DNA from 2 places in the Paenibacillus sp. FSL R10-2796 genome. Region 2 is predicted to be linked to the other one. Evidence: riboswitches for the same ligand, from Rfam matches in the RefSeq annotation. Region 2 holds a riboswitch; the other holds the start of a gene.
What was found. A riboswitch is a leader RNA that binds a small molecule or an ion and turns the genes downstream of it on or off. The one in region 2 is predicted to bind glycine.
Positions count from the first base shown of each region.

Region 1: another riboswitch for glycine. It lies ahead of gcvT (glycine cleavage system aminomethyltransferase GcvT); the one in region 2 lies ahead of NST58_RS32040 (amino acid permease).

Region 1 covers NZ_CP150178.1:6,737,841-6,746,505, reverse strand. The annotation lists gene gcvPB (aminomethyl-transferring glycine dehydrogenase subunit GcvPB) at 1-896, opposite strand, end outside; gene gcvPA (aminomethyl-transferring glycine dehydrogenase subunit GcvPA) at 893-2,245, opposite strand; gene gcvT (glycine cleavage system aminomethyltransferase GcvT) at 2,352-3,464, opposite strand; glycine riboswitch at 3,651-3,749, opposite strand; gene gcvH (glycine cleavage system protein GcvH) at 3,976-4,368, shown strand; gene NST58_RS30175 (flagellar motor protein MotB) at 4,790-5,626, opposite strand; gene NST58_RS30170 (flagellar motor protein) at 5,623-6,405, opposite strand; gene uvrB (excinuclease ABC subunit UvrB) at 6,585-8,576, shown strand.
Region 2 covers NZ_CP150178.1:7,179,538-7,188,202, reverse strand. The annotation lists gene NST58_RS32075 (PLP-dependent aminotransferase family protein) at 1-197, opposite strand, end outside; gene NST58_RS32070 (pyridoxamine 5'-phosphate oxidase family protein) at 351-899, shown strand; gene NST58_RS32065 (hypothetical protein) at 1,053-1,712, opposite strand; gene NST58_RS32060 (C39 family peptidase) at 1,848-2,423, opposite strand; gene NST58_RS32055 (DHA2 family efflux MFS transporter permease subunit) at 2,691-4,166, opposite strand; gene NST58_RS32050 (TetR-like C-terminal domain-containing protein) at 4,333-4,887, shown strand; gene NST58_RS32045 (DNA alkylation repair protein) at 4,956-5,663, shown strand; glycine riboswitch at 5,908-5,990, shown strand; gene NST58_RS32040 (amino acid permease) at 6,138-7,520, shown strand; gene NST58_RS32035 (HAMP domain-containing sensor histidine kinase) at 7,805-8,665, shown strand, end outside.

The DNA.
Region 1 (8,665 bases), 440 kb from region 2:
GGCAATAATGGAATGAGGATAGATTTTACGCCGACTGGTCCGGCTCCAGGGCCGCCACCACCATGTGGGGTGCTCATTGTCTTGTGCAAGTTCAGATGCACAACGTCAAAGCCCATGTCGCCAGGGCGGGTAATGCCCATAATGGCATTGGAGTTGGCTCCATCGTAATAGAGTAGGCCGCCTGCTTCATGCACGATCTCAGCAATCTCGACGATTTGGGTTTCGAACAAGCCGAGTGTGCTTGGGTTAGTTAGCATCAGCGCGGCTGTGTCGCTACCGACGGCTGCTTTCAATGCTTCAAGATCGACCATTCCTTTATCTGTGGAAGGGATCGTGATCGTTTCAAGTCCTGCTGCTGAGGCACTAGCAGGATTGGTTCCGTGCGAGGAATCCGGCACGATAACCTTAGTACGCGTCTCGCCGCGACTTTCATGGTAGGCGCGGATCATCATGAGGCCGGTCCATTCACCATGCGCACCTGCGGCAGGCTGTAAAGATACTGCATCCATGCCCGTCAGCGCGGACAGATCATTTTGCAGGGTATACATTAATTCCAGTGCGCCTTGAATACTTTCTTCCGGTTGGTAGGGATGAATTTTGGCGAAGCCGGAGAAGCGGGCAACATCTTCGTTAATCTTCGGATTGTATTTCATCGTGCATGAACCGAGTGGATAGAAGCCATTGTCTACACCAAAGTTGCGACGTGAAAGAGAAGTGTAGTGGCGAATGACATCCACTTCCGATACTTCTGGAAGTACGACGGGTTCGCTACGGAGTAAATCTGATGGAATCAGGGACTCCAAGGTTTCTTCCTGCGGCACATCGCATAGTGGCAAAGAATAGGCCGAACGGCCGGGACGGCTTAATTCAAAAATTAGACTTTGCTCCGGTTTCATAAACAGCCCTCCAGTGCGCTAGCGAATTGGTCGATTTCGGTTTTGCTTCTTTTTTCCGTTACGGCAACCAGCATATGTCCAGCAAGTTCAGGATAATCACGACCCAGATCATAACCGCCGAGATAACCGTCCTTCAGTAGCTTCGAATTAATAGCGCTCACGCTGCAGCCTTCAGGAAGCTTCACGACAAATTCGTTAAAGAATGGGGAGGAGAAGGCAAGTTCAGCACCTGTTAGTCCGCTAAGTTTATTAGCGGCGTAATGACTTTTGCGAATGTTCAGTTCGCCTACTTCCCGCATGCCTTCTTTGCCCATAACGGACAAATAGACGGATGCGCAGAGAGCCAGCAGCGCCTGATTGGAGCAGATATTCGATGTCGCTTTTTCACGACGAATATGCTGTTCACGCGCTTGAAGTGTAAGAACGAAGCCGCGTTTACCATTACGGTCTACCGTTTGGCCAACGATCCGGCCTGGCATGCGGCGCATCAGGTGATCAGCTACGGCAAAGAATCCGCAAGTTGGACCCCCGAGAGAAGCTGGAATACCGAGTGGCTGAGCATCACCGACTACGATGTCGGCTCCAAGTTTGCCCGGAGTTTCAAGTACACCAAGAGCTATTGGGTTGGCGCTGACTACAAGAAGACCTTTAACCGCGTGAATCAGCGGCTCAACCGAGCGAAGATCCTCAATGCTGCCGAAGAAGTTAGGCGATTGCACCAGTACTGCGGCAGTATCACCATCGATAGCTTCAGCAAGTTTAGCTTGATCGGTAACACCGTCTTTATAGTCAATCTCCACCACCTCCAGACCCCAAGCATTAGCCGAAGTACGTAGCACTTGGCGAGCCTCAGGATGAACGGTACGGGAGACGATTAATTTTTTGCGTTTGGTAGCACCAGCCGCGAGAACCGCTGCTTCGGATAAAGCTGTAGCGCCATCATACATACTGGCATTGGCAACTTTCATACCGGTTAGTTCGCAAATGTAGGATTGGAATTCGAAGATCGCTTGCAGCTCACCTTGGCTGATCTCCGGTTGATAAGGAGTGTAGGCAGTGTAGAATTCAGAACGGGAAATGACATGGTTGATGACCACAGGGATGTGATGATCGTATAATCCGGCGCCGAGGAAGCTGGCGTGAGAATCAAAGTCGGCATTTTGGTCAGCCAAACCTTTCATGTGGCGCAGCAGGGCGTATTCATCGAGTGGTTCAGACATCGGCATAGTGCCTTGGTAACGTACCGCTTCAGGAATATCGGAGAACAGCTCATCTATAGACTGAATCCCGACGGTCTCCATCATCTCTACGCGGTCCTGTTCTGTCATGGGCAGATAACGGTGCTTCATTAAGGTTTCACTCCTTGGCTTTTTTAAAATATAAGAAAGTACAATTTTCACGCTATACTTTATCCTTCTATTTCTCGCTTAAAAGTTCACCGTCCTTATATGGACGCTAAAGGCGTTTATACTTGTAAAAAGGGGCCTTAATCACTACAGCCTTAAGCTGCTTACCGCGTATCTCCACGTAAACCTCTGTGCCTATTTCACTGTAAGCAGCATCAAGCAATGCCAACCCCAGGTTACGTTTCAGCGTAGGGGACTGCGTTCCGGTTGTGACCTCACCAATCTTAACCCCATCTGCCCAAACAGGATAATGGGAGCGTGGAATGCCTCGATCAATCATTTCTAGGCCGACAAGGCGACGGGGAATGCCAGCTTCTTTTTGCTGTATTAGTGCATCGCGTCCGATAAAGTCTATTTTGTCCAGCTTCACGAAGAACTGTACTCCTGCTTCAAGCGGGGTGATGTCAGCAGATAGCTCCTGACCGTACAGTGGTAATTTCGCCTCAAAACGCAGGGTATCCCGTGCACCCAGTCCAGCAGGTGTTAATCCGTGGGGCGCGCCTGCTGCAAGCAGTCCGTTCCATAACGTTTCTGCACCTTCCAGCGGAGCGTAAATCTCGAAGCCATCTTCACCGGTATAACCCGTACGGGAGATAAGTACCTCTACACCGCAAACGGTGGCGCGTTCGATGAAATGGAAAGGCTTGAGTGCTGAAATAGGAGCATCCGTAACTTCCGCGAGAATGGTCTCTGCCAGAGGACCCTGCAAGGCGAGCAAAAGCGTCTCGTCAGAGACATTAGTGAGCGTGACTTCGCCGAATTCAGAGGTCAAATGCTCTTGCAGCCACTGGAAGTCTTTGTCGATGTTGGAGGCATTAACGACGAGCATATAATGCCCTTCGCTTAGGCGATACACGAGTAGGTCGTCGACAACTCCGCCATTTGGATAACAGAGCAGCGTATATTGCGCCGCACCATCTGTAAGGCGGCTGACATCATTGGTTGTCATTTTTTGCAAAAAGTCTTCTGCACCGCTCCCAATCACCATGAATTCACCCATATGCGAGACATCGAACAGCCCAGCCTGCTGGCGAACGGCTTCGTGCTCTTTCACGATACCTGTAAACTGTACTGGCAGCTCCCAGCCACCGAAGTCAATGCACCTGGACTCCGTATAAGCGGAATAGAGATCATAAAAAGGTGTTCTTCTCAAAGCATCCATGTCGTCACTCCCCTTGATCTGATTACATACGAAAAAAGGACAGGCAGAAGCAATCATGCATAAATGCACAAATCGCTTTCTGCTCTGTCCTTTGTACCTGAGAGTTACCCTGCCGTAACTAGCTTGCAGGTTTCCCCGTTGGTGATCTGACGCATCTAGCCTTGCGTCTGATGCTCTCCAGAGATACGTCCGACAAAGGTCCTTTTGCCTGAGAGATTCACCCCTGTTAGGGCTTACTCCTTCGGCGCCGTCTTCAAGTGAGACAGTCTCTCCCTATGCCATCATCCGCAATTATATTTCTTCGAGAAACGGTTATTGTCTATAAAAAGACGACAACGTCATTTCTTCTTGTATGTCTCCATTAAACGGGTATAGTCGGGCGCTGTCAACAAGAAAACGTCGAAAAAATGACAAATTTAAATTTCCTGTTAGTAATATTGACATTGTGAGCCGGGATAACTTAGGCTATAACTAAATTTAGAACTCCAAATTGGAAATGAGGCGGCTTGAAATGAGTGAAGTATTAGACAACCTTCTTTACAGCGAAGAGCATGAATGGGCACAGCAAGTAGAAGGGCGAGTAGTACGTGTTGGGATTACGGACCATGCTCAGCATTTATTAGGCGACATCGTATTTGTTGAGTTTCCTGAGGTAGGATCGACCATTTCGGCCGGTGACAGCGTAGGCAGTATCGAATCCGTTAAGACGGTATCGGAGTTGTATTCGCCCGTCTCTGGGACGGTTACCAAGGTGAATGATGGATTAGAAGCTAGTCCGGAGCTTATCAATGATCAGCCGTATGGCGGGGGTTGGATTTTTGAGATTGAAGTTGATGGAGAGTATGCTGATGCTGTAAAAGGTCTGTTAGATGCAGCTGGTTATAGCGCGTTAGTTGCTGAATAATTGGAAATCGGGGACGGAAAATAGTCTGATCAAGTGTGATATTTTTAGCAGCAAGTTTCTGTGATTCGGGGACTTGCTGTTTGTGTTTCTTATGTAGATTGTGCGAGTATTCGTAAACCCAATCGAGTGGTTTGAGGGTCTAGTGGAGTATGGAATTAGGGAAAACCTCCCTCATTTTAGACGATTATAGCGTGAGAGTTAGGGTTTTAGGAAATTCCTCCCTAATCATCTCGGTAAAACCACTATTTCAGACTAAAAAGAGTAATAATCAGGGAGAAATTCCCTCATTCCGCGATTGGATACGATAATAGGTGAATAATCAGGGAGGTTTTCCCTAATTAAATTGGATGAAGCCCCTTGTTAGCTCAATGTGGTAATTGCCATTGCCCCTGCTGCCGAACTTAGCTCTGAGCGCAAACTTTTATTCCACCTCTTGAAGCTGTCGAAGTACAATGATCTCTACGCGTCGATTTTTCTGTTTGCCTGCTACCGTAGTATTATCTGCTGTTGGTCGGGTATCGGCATAACCTGCATATTGAAAAGTGTCCGGGTTCAGTCCTTCATTATCTAAGAAAAAGCGCAGCACAGAAAGCGCACGAGCACCCGATAGCTCCCAATTGTCGTTATAACGTGAAGCTGATGACACTGGTGTATTATCCGTATGTCCTTCAATGCTAATCGTTGCCCCGATATCTTTGAATAAGCCAGACAACTGCTGAAGAGCTGGAAGGGCTGGTGACTTCACATCTGCTTTACCCACATCAAAAAGAAAACGGTCGCTGAGCGTGATTTCTATGCCCTGCGGTTTGTCGGCTACAAATATTTGTTCACCGAGATTATTCTCCTCCACATAGTGGGTGATCACACCCATTAACTCAGCAAGCTTCGCCTCTTGTTCTCGAAAAGCCAACTCCCGTGCTGAAGGTGTTTCATTCTCCGTTTGTTCATCAGAACCGTCATTTGGTTTTGCAGTTGCGTTCGCATTTCCATTCCCATCTGTACTCTCTGGTTTGTTGTCAGGGGTCTTTCCAGCATCTAAAATACCGTCCCCGCCTTCAAGAACAGTGCTGCTCGACTTGAAAGTCTCGGATAAAGAGCCGGTTACGATATTATATTTGTCAGTGTCCAGGCTGCTCATCGCATACAATATAACGAAAAATATAAGTAAAAGTGTAATTAGATCAGCGTAAGTAATCATCCAACGATCACGGCTTTCTCGATTCTCTACCCGCCGTTTGCGCCGGTCTCTTTGTCTCATATAAAACCTCTTGCTTCTGCACGGTCATCTGTGGTGGTGTCTGAAATGAAGGAGTTCAGTTTTTTACGCACCAGCAGCGGATGATCCCCGTTCTGTAGAGAAAGAATGCCTACTAGCAGCATCTCCATGCTATGCAGCTCACTTTGGCTGCGGGATTTGATTTTGGAAGCAATGGGTAAAAATATTAGATTAGCGATGGCTACTCCGTACAGTGTTGCAGTGAACGCTACTGCGATAGAGGTACCTAGATTTGATGGGTCCGTAAGGTTGCCCAGTACCCTAATGAGTCCCATAACTGTACCGATGATCCCCATCGTTGGAGCATATCCGCCAGCGGCTTCAAAAATCTTGGCGTAGCTTTCATGCTTCAATTCTTTCGCATCCATTTCCAATTCCAAAATCTGTCTTACCTGCTCAGGGTCAGTGCCATCGACGATAAGCAACAGTCCTTCGCGTGTAAAAGGATCAGGATGTAGTTCCGCTTGTTTTTCGAGCATTAAAACGCCGCCGCGGCGGGCCACTGTGGCCATTGCGATAAGCTCTTCTGCTTTCTCTTCATCACGTTCAGGATTGCGGCCAAAAGCCATGCGCAGAGCGGCGGGAATGGAGCGTAGCTTAGCTGCCGGGAAGCTGATCATTACGGCAGCAATCGTACCTCCAAATACAATCAAAGCTGCATTAAGCTGCAGCAGTCCGGAAAGGCTTCCGCCTTCCCAGAGGTAGCCGCCGATTAGCGCAGCCAGTCCGGCCACTAGGCCGATTATTGCGGTAATATCCATGCTTCAAGCTCCTAACATTTCTGTGTATTATGGTTTGCATCGATCTAAGCAACACTGTATAATGAACGGGAACACATATTCTTATCTTCCATATTTTTTACTGTCGTATGGAGAGAGAAGATTCAGACAACAATTATAATATATTAATCTAGTTTAGACGATAGAGGGGAGACGGGCAAATGAGTGATATTGTCGTCAGTACGAAGACTTTTGAATTGGAGTCCGAGTATACACCCCAGGGCGATCAGCCTCATGCCATAGATGAATTACTACAAGGCATCCGGCAGGGTAAGAAGCACCAGACGCTGCTGGGAGCGACAGGTACAGGGAAGACCTTTACTGTCGCGCAAGTTATTTCCAAATTAAATCGCCCCACGCTGGTTATTGCGCATAACAAGACACTCGCTGCCCAGCTGGCAAGTGAGTTTAAGGAGTTTTTCCCGAATAATTCGGTAGACTATTTCGTCAGCTACTACGACTATTACCAACCAGAGGCGTATATTCCCTCCTCCGATACTTATATTGAGAAAGATTCCAGTATTAACGAAGAGATTGATAAACTTCGCCACTCCGCGACAAGCTCCTTGTTCGAACGGCGTGACGTTATTATTGTAGCGAGTGTGTCTTGTATTTACGGTCTCGGTTCACCAATGGAATACGGAAGCTTGCTGTTGTCCTTGCGGGTTGGGATGGAGAAACCGCGCAATGAGATTCTGAGCAGACTGGTGGATATTCAATACCAGCGCAATGATATCAATTTTGTACGCGGAACATTCCGTGTACGTGGTGATGTGGTTGAGATCTTCCCGGCCTCTCAGGGTGAACATGCGATTCGTGTTGAATTGTTTGGGGATGAGATTGAGCGGATCACTGAAATAGATGTTTTAACGGGCGAATTGATCGGTGAACGCGATCATGTCGCCATTTTTCCGGCTTCTCACTTTGTTACCAAGGAAGAAACGATGCGTGTAGCAATAGTCAATATTGAACGGGAGCTAGAAGAGCGGTTGACCGTGCTTCGTGACGCAGGCAAGCTTCTGGAAGCGCAACGTTTGGAACAACGGACACGTTACGACATTGAAATGATGAAGGAAGTGGGTTTCTGTTCGGGGATCGAGAACTATTCCGGGCCACTAACCTTCAGGGAACCGGGAGCAACTCCATATACGTTAATGGATTATTTTCCTGATGATATGTTAATCGTCGTAGATGAATCCCATGTTACCCTTCCGCAAATTCGGGCGATGTATAACGGTGACCGGGCGCGTAAAACAGTGTTGGTAGAGCATGGTTTCCGTCTGCCTTCTGCACTGGATAACCGTCCGCTTCAGTTCGAAGAGTTCGAAGATAAAGTAAACCAGATCATTTACGTTTCCGCGACACCTGGACCTTATGAAATGGAACACTGCGAAACTATGGTGCAGCAGATTATCCGTCCGACTGGTTTATTGGATCCAATCATCGAGGTCCGTCCTACAGAAGGTCAGATTGATGATCTGATTAGCGAAATCCGTGACCGGGTCGAACGCGATGAACGTGTACTCGTTACCACTTTGACGAAGAAGATGTCGGAGGATCTGACAGACTACTTTAAGGAAATCGGGATTAAGGTTCGTTATATGCACTCTGACATCAAAACACTGGAACGGATGGCGATCTTGCGGGATCTTCGTCTTGGTACGTTCCATGTACTGGTAGGGATTAACCTCCTGAGAGAAGGTCTCGACTTACCGGAGGTATCTTTAGTTGCAATTCTCGATGCCGATAAAGAAGGGTTCCTTCGTTCCGAACGTTCACTAATTCAGACGATTGGCCGTGCGGCTCGTAACTCTGAGGGTCGTGTAATCATGTATGGTGATCGGATCACTGATTCGATGGAGAAGGCGATGAGTGAAACATCACGCCGTCGCGCCATTCAAATTGCTCATAATGAGAAACATGGCATCACCCCCACCACTATTAATAAAAAAGTGCGTGACATCATCGAGGCAACGAAGGTTGCTGAGTCTAAAGCTGATTATCTCACAGGTGTTGGTGGCAAGATGAATAAGAAAGAAAAACAAAGTCTGATCCAGCGTCTGGAAGCTGAAATGAAGGACGCTGCCAAGAACCTGCAATTCGAACGCGCGGCAGAGCTACGCGACGCATTGCTGGAGCTTCGGGCTGAGTAACAAACCATTAATGCATCACCGATATTTAAAATAGGTATTGAACGGTGCTGTCCTAGACCGTTCTTTTTGAATCAATAGAGGGTCGCGTA
Region 2 (8,665 bases):
ACTGTATAACCCCGACTTAACAATTCCTCATAGACGATCTGTATAGTTGAGCGGGAGACACCTACGATGTGCGCAAGTTCGCGGGTAGGAATCAGTAGTTCTCCTGGTGCCCAGACTCCGCTAGTAATATTATGGATCGCTTGATCAAGCAATTGCTGCCAGATCGGTCTCTTATCATTACGAATTACTTTCATCATCGTACATACCTCCAAATAGAAACTCCAATCATAAAAAGCTGATTATGGATTGCTCTAAACAGCGAATTATGGATATTTTAATGCAATCCATTCATTGATATACTACCGTAACAACGCAGGTATCCGCAATTTAAATAAAAGGAGAGATTCGATATGAATTCGGTTCGTTACAAGACCAGGGAATGCCTAGATCAAGAGAAGATTGAAAGGTTCCTTCACCAAACGAGATTAGGTTATCTGGGGTTGGTTGATGGGAACCTCCCTTATGTTGTGCCACTTAATTATGTATGGACTGAAGGGAAACTGTATATTCATGGGGCTGGAGATGGAAGACGTAATCAGGTCATGCGTGATAATCCGGAGGTATGTTTTACGGTATGTGAGGAATATGGAACTATTACAGATCCGGTACCAGCCAAAACGGATACAGCTTATATGAGCGTAATGATTTTTGGACAAGCAGAACCAATTTCAGATTTGGATGAAGCCACACACGTACTTCAGGAATTGATCAATAAATACGTACCGGGTTATTATAATCGCCCCTTGTCCAAGCAGCATGTGGAAAAGTATAGATCGGCTGTATTTGGCGGTCCGGTTCAAGTTTATCGGGTAATTCCGTATCATATCACGGCAAAAGAAAGTCCTATTGAAGCAGAAAAAATGTATAAAAGGGGCATGGGTACTGGACGAGATGTTTAGCCGCAAGATACCATTACAAATGGTGTTATGCTAACGAGGTCTTTGGCAGCCTTTATGTCCTAATCATATGGGGAGAGGGAGGCTTTTTAGAGGTACTATCTATCAAAGTAGGCCGCAATCCAATGAAGGAGGGCGGCCTACTTATTTTTACATTTATTTAGGTTGTTTACGTCTTCTGAGATAGGCCCAGAACACAAATACCGCTACTAGAGCAATAATGGCGCTAATGGTGATAGACCTTGTTAGATGATTATTATCGTCCGCATAATATGCGGAAGCAATGGTTCCCGACCCATCCTGCTCGTCATCGGAAGAATCGTTCTGCATCGTTTGTAACACATCAATTAAATGCCCGGGTGCTTGAGGCTCCGAAATATTGCTTAGTCCTTTTGTTTCTGCTGATGAGGCTTGTTGTGGGGCGATGATTAGTTCCTGATTGTCTTTCTTGAAGGCAGCTATATATTCGTCCCGCTCACGGATAAGTGTAGGCTCACTCACTTCACCCTCAGCTTCTAGTGAATGAATAGCATAGGCCAAAGTATTAGGATTTCCTCCAAACTCAGTAACTTGATAGGACCCGTTTGAATCCTTTTGAATGATCATTTTAGATTTGGGTATTCCGCCCGATAAAATAAGAAACTCCCAGTTGTCTTGGGGTGTGACCGTTTCAATCAGACTATCGGAAGCCGCCCTAAGCTTAGCGCCATCAATAAAATGAATCTGCATTCCTTGACCTACGGTAATTTCACTAATCTCTGCTTCATTGTTGTAACCATACCCTTCAGGATCTTTAGATAGCCCTTCTTTAATCAATGTTAATCCTTCTGTATTTGCAAAAGAAACAACATCTTCAGTTACGGTCTGAGCCCATACAGGTGAGAAAAAAGTCAGAAATAAAACGAATGAAGTTACAGTTAACAGCAGCGTTTTCTTAATGGGAAGCCCTCCTTAAATATATTTGTTGAAGCCATGAAGTCCCCATCTCCAGGTTCTATCGTAGCTGGAGCCACCTTTAACGTTGGTGTATAACATGGAGGTTTTTGTGCCCCCACTCGGGTTCATGTGTTGAATCCAATCATTTCCACTATATGTGTCGTACCCATAGATAACTACTGCGTGCCCGCCACCGGTAGCACTATTCCATTTCCAGCTTACATATATAGGACTGCCAACATTTTCAATCTGGTTTTTTACATCGCTGTAAGATAGTGCTCCTGTATGATTCCAACTGGAGACACCATAATCATGAATGCCTTCTTGAACAGTTCCATAAGATTCACTCTCGTCTGTTGTACAGCCGGAGGTTCCCTTCACATGATCATAAAAAGAACATTGGCTTACAGAGATTCCGTAATATTGAAGTATGGTAACGCTAGTCGCAGCCCAGCACCAATTATTCTTAGCTTGTGTAGCTGTAGGGTAGCCAATTAAATTAGTCGCATATGCTTGGGAAACAAAAGAAAAAAGAAAGACTGAAACAAAGGTTCCAACAAGCATCAATCTCTTTTTTAAAGATAATTTCATGAATGGAATCAGCTCCTTATTATGGATTAATATTCCTTTTAATAACACTATTAAAATACCGTATATTAACTTATGTGTAAAGTTTACATATTTTTTCGTTTTTATAATACAGTCTACACATTTGATATGGAGAGGGGGATACTGATATGGATAAGGAAATATTGATGCTCGTAGGAATACGTGCTCCAATGATCCAAAGCAAGCCATTCATAACAAAAGCCACTCCGCTAAGGAATGGCTTTTCTTCATTTACTCTGCAATTACTAGTTACAACTGAGGTTCTTCCTTGCTAACTAGGTTTGCTTTCTTTTCAATCATGAGCTTGTTTTTCGTGGGCATAAATAAGGTTATAACAAATGCGGCAATGGATAAAATCATCATGAAGTAGTAGGCGTCACTTGCCCCAAGAATTGATGTAAGGGATTTAAGAATGTCAGGAGTAGTGGAGGGATTGTTCAGCATCACTGTAGTTGCATGACTTGTTGCCTGCACTGTATAAATTGTAATTACGACAGCAGTACCAATGGCCCCGGCAATTTGGCGAACGGTATTGTTCACAGCTGTACCATGAGTGCCAAGTTGTTTGGGCAACGCATTTAGTCCGGCTGTATTGAGTGGCATAGTAATGAAGCTTAATCCAATTCGCAGGCCAATGGTACGAATCATTAGATACGTATACGTAGTTGATTCAGATAAATCTGTTACCGCCCACATAGATGGAATAATAAACAATAGACCAATGATGAACAGCGGCTTCGCACCGAAACGGTCGTATAGTTTACCGGTGACGGGTGACATGAACGCATTTACGAGTGCGCCCGGCAACAATAGTAGTCCTGCATCAAATGCTGTAAACCCGCGGCCATTCTGCAGATAAATAGGCAATAAAATCATATCTGCGTACATCATCATCGTGATTAATACGTTAATAAGAGATGTCATCGTAAAAACCTTATTTTTGAAGACCGACAGGTTTAGCAGCGGATCATCCGATTTGATTTGTCGAAGACAGAATACGGCTGTTACCACGACCCCAATCCCTAAGGTCAGGATCACGATTACATCATCCCAGCCTTTACTGCCTGCACTACTGAAGCCGTATAAAATTAAGCCAAATCCGACGGTTGATAAAAGAACACTTATGACATCAAGCTTCGACTTAGACGTCTCAGATACATTCACTAAATACTTGAGTGCCAACGCTATAACAATGAGGACAAGTGGAATAAGCCCGATAAATAACCAGCGCCAAGAGTGGTATTCGACAACAAATCCCGCCAGCGTTGGCCCAATAGCAGGAGCGAATATCATCGCCAGTCCAAGCAGTCCCATAGCGCTGCCACGTTTTTCAACGGGGAAGATCGCCAGCACAACACTCATCATGAGCGGCATTATAATGCCAGCACCGGCAGCTTGGATCATTCGTCCGATTAAGAGTAGACTAAAGCTCGGCGCTGCTGCACAAATTATAGAACCGATTAATAAAAATGACATGGCACTTATAAATAATTGCCGTGTTGTAAAACGTTTCATTAAATAGGCCGTAATCGGAATCAAAATCCCGTTGATCAGCATAAATCCTGTTGAAATCCATTGTACGGTTGTTGCCGTGACATCAAATACATCCATCAGACTACTTAAGGCGACATTTAAAAGCGTCTGATTGAGTGTGGATAAGAAACAACCAAAGATTAAGATGGTTAGTAAGATCCCTTTATTTATTTTCTTAATGTCTTCTTGCATGTTGCAGTCCTCTCTTCATTGCTTTTTCGACATAGTGTCAATAAAATAAATCATATCAGGATTTAAATAGTATTCCTATTTGCAATTTTATTGAAAATGTCGACTAATCGACAGAATAGGCAAATTAGTTGATGAAAGGCCATTTAAACGATAATAGAGGGATGAAATGACTGAACATAAAAGAGTTGACCCACGAGCTATTCGCTCAAAAAAGATGCTTAAGAACGCCGTTTTTTCATTATTGGCCGACAATGTGGAGATTTCGCAATTGACCGTCCAAAAAATCGCCAACCGCGCGGAACTAAATCGTGCAACGTTTTATTTGCATTATGAGGATATTAACGATTTATTGCGCCAGATCGTACATGAAATCTTCGATGACCTGTCCATGAAGGTTGAACCGCTATTACAAATGAAGAGCAACAACGAACAGGAGCAGCTGGTCACCTTTTTAAATTATTTTTTTGAATACCGGAAAGTTTTTGCTGTATTGATTGAGCATAAAGGCTTCAAAAAACACTTGACCAACCTGTTAAAAAGTACTGTCGAAAAACGAAGAAACGCGAGGAACATTGACCTTACTAAGGAGGTAGTCTCCGTTGATATTATTGCAGCCTCACTACTGGGGATTATTATGTGGTGGATTAAGGATGGCAACCAATATAGCGCTGAATACATAGCGGGGCAAATTACCTTGATGTATAAAAGAAGGTATTTATAAGAGCTTTTATGATATATTCAAGTAAAGTTTGAGTCCCTAGCCAATAATCTAAAAAGGAAGTGCGAACAATGGATTTAGAAACGGTCATGCAAGAGCTTGAAGCTCTCGGCAAGGAACGCACCAAGAAAATATATCTATCCAATGGCGCGCACGAACCGCTTTTTGGTGTGGCCACAGGCCAGATGAAGCCTATCTTCAGAAAAATAAAACATAATCAACCCTTGGCCGAGCAGCTTTATGCTACGGGAAATTACGACGCTATGTATTTTGCCGGGGTGATCGCGGAGCCTAAAGCAATGTCAGAGTCGGATTTTGAGCGGTGGATTGCTAGCGCTTATTTCTATATGCTATCGGACTTTGTGGTGGCAGTAACGTTGGCGGAGACGGATATTGCGCAAGAGGTTTCTGATAAATGGATTGCAAGTGAGATAGAGCTGAAAATGTCGGCGGGCTGGAACTGTTACTGCTGGCTGCTCGGAAATCGCCCGGACAGTGAATTTTCCGCAGAAAAATTGGCCGCTATGTTGGAGCTTGCAAAAAACACGATTCATGAAGCTCCTGAGCGAACGAAATATGCAATGAACAATTTCATCTACACTGTGGGCGTATCCTATCTGCCGCTTCATGATAAAGCGGTTGAGATTGCAAAGGAAGTTGGCCCGGTGGAAATCCATACCGGTAGTGCAAAAAGCAAGATTTTGAATGCTTCAATTAATATTCAAAAGGCAGTTGATAAATCGCAGCTCGGCTTCAAACGAAAACATGTAAGGTGTTAGTCAATCATGGAGTGCTAAGGAGCGCCTATTGAAGGTTGTGCCTGCAGACAGAAGAATTGGCAGCTTGGCTAACAAGCCCTTAATTGAGTGCAATAAAAGTTAATGGAACAATAATAAAGCGGTAATTAATGTTATTGACAAAATATTTGACAATGATTAGTATTGAAAAATATTAAAAATGAAGTTAGCGGCATAACAATTAAATAAATCGCAAGCTATGATTGCTATGGATCACACTATAGCAGGAGCAGCTTCTGGAGAGACCGTGGGGGAGTCCCCCGGCGCCGAAGGGTTCACAATCTCAGGCAAAAGGACAGAAGAGTACTAGATAATTCATTTGTTATTCTGATCATCGTCAGAATAAAGGAATGTATTTTATTTATTATTCTTAGACCTAAGAGATTGGAGCGTATCCAATCTCTTTTTTGTTATCATTTTTACTTGTACATTTTTTCACATAAGGGGGAGTTTGAAATGGCAGCACAAGAATTAAAGAGAGATTTAGAGAATCGGCATGTTCAGCTCATTGCGATTGGTGGAACCATCGGTACCGGATTATTTTTAGGATCAGGCAAAGCTATACAACTGGCAGGACCATCGATCATTTTTGCTTATTTAATCGTGGGTATCGCTATTTTTTTTGTGATGAGGGCATTAGGAGAACTTCTGTTGTCTAAAGCAGGTTATCAATCTTTTACAGACATTGCCGAAGACTATCTTGGACCGCGGGCGGCGTTTGTAACTGGATGGACCTATTGGTTTTGTTGGATCATGACGGCTATGGCCGATATTATAGCTGTTGGGGTCTATGTACAATATTGGTTTGATATCCCGCAATGGATACCTGCAGTCATTTGTTTAATTATTTTATTAGGACTCAATTTATTAACGGTAAAAAGCTTTGGGGAATTGGAATTTTGGTTTGCTTTAATTAAGGTAATCACTATTCTCGCATTGATTGCTATCGGGGTATTCTTACTGGTGATTGGATTCAAAACAACTACTGGAACGGTTGCGCTCAGTAATATTTGGGCACATGGGGGAGTATTTCCAAACGGCATTTCAGGGTTCCTACTTTCATTTCAAATGGTTGTGTTTGCTTTTGTGGGTGTGGAATTGGTGGGCGTATCGGCAGCAGAGACCTCCAATCCAGAAAAAACTATCCCATCGGCGATTAATAAAATACCTTTACGAATTCTATTTTTCTACGTGGGTGCTATTATTGCCTTATTATGCATCAACGCTTGGACAGAACTAAACCCGGCAGAAAGTCCTTTTGTTAAAACATTTAGTTTAGTGGGGATTCCGATTGCCGCGGGGGTTATTAACTTCGTTGTATTAACTTCAGCTGCGTCCGCTTGTAATAGCGGGATGTTCTCAACAAGCCGGATTCTATACAATCTAAGCAGAAATGACCAGGCTCCAGCCAACTTTGCAAAGCTTAATAAAAATCATGTACCAAGTAATGCTTTATTCATATCCACGCTTGTCTTATCTGTAGGCGCTTTGTTGAGTAAGCTGATTCCGGAGACGGCTTTTGGCATCGTGACAACAATTAGTGCCATTTGTTTCATCTGGGTTTGGGGCGTCGTTCTAATTTGCCATTTGCGATATAAAAAGACGAAGCCGGAATTGCAGGCCAAATCAAAATTCAAAGCACCGTTTACACCCTTTGTGAATTATGTTGTTCTAGCTTTGTTTGCAATCATACTCATAATTATGCTATTTGCTGATGAAACTCGTCCGGCCTTATTGTTGACGCCTTTATGGTTTATATTATTATTTGTTTTGTATTCGATAAATAGAAGAAAGAGGGAAAGAGATAATAAAATAATCAGGACCGAAACACCTCTCTAGTTTATGAGGAAAGCTTTAACCGGCGCAGAAGCCGTGGTTATATTCAACCGCGACTGGGCAGGGAGCCCTTGCCGGTTTCAAGCGTTCCTACATGGACGTTTGCTTAAAGAATATGCAAAGTTAAACAGAAAACCGGAAGATACAGTTAAAATGGTATCTCCCGGTTTTTTAGTTTTTTACAAACTATAATATCATCGAGTTTACAGTTTTTTTCAGTTATTGTTTATTACTATTTCAGCTGATATAATTCTTATTTCGACAATCAATTTAAAAGTGGTGAATTCATGAGAGAGTTCTACAGTCGGGTGAATCGAAAAACCTATTACATATTAATGTTAATGATCATCGTTCTTATGATGTCTGGATTAATACTATCTACTCTAGAGTTAGATGGAATTGATTTTGGTTATATCATTCATTTTTTATGTGTGACGTTTCTAACGGTTTGTTTATGGATTTACCCTAAGCATGAGACACATACTTTTAGAAAGATTATCATTCTATTTGGATTTGCGTATTTTTATACGCTATTCTTTTTATATCCTCAAACTTGGACTACCTATATCCTCATTTGTCTTATTCCTGCACTCTCTATTCTATTTTTTGATTTAAAATTGTTCTATTTTTCCTTCATTATAAATGGAATACTGATGGTAATTACATTTGGCTATATCCTCTTGATTGATAGAGGGGATCTATATACATATTTACATTATGATATTCTAGGGAATTTCATTAATATAATAGCGGTTCAAGTGTTATTATTTTTCATTTTTCAAATATCATTTAAACGGATGAAAAAACAGCAGCTTTATTATGAACAATTACAGCAATCTGAGCGCTTAAAGATGGTTGGACAATTGACAGCTGCCGTTGCGCATGAAATTAGAAATCCAGTGACAGTGGTTAGAGGTTTTTTACAGTTTTTTGATGAGGATCCTTCATTTGATGATCCTATGAAAAGAAAATTTAAATTAATGATTGATGAATTGAACACAGTAGAACAGATTATCTCGCAATTTCTAACCCTTTCAAAGCCAAATGGAGAACAAAAACTAGAAAAAGTAGATGTGAAGGATGTTATTGAGAGTGTCACAGGATTGCTCCATTCCTACGCAATGTTATCTGATAATCAAATTGTTACC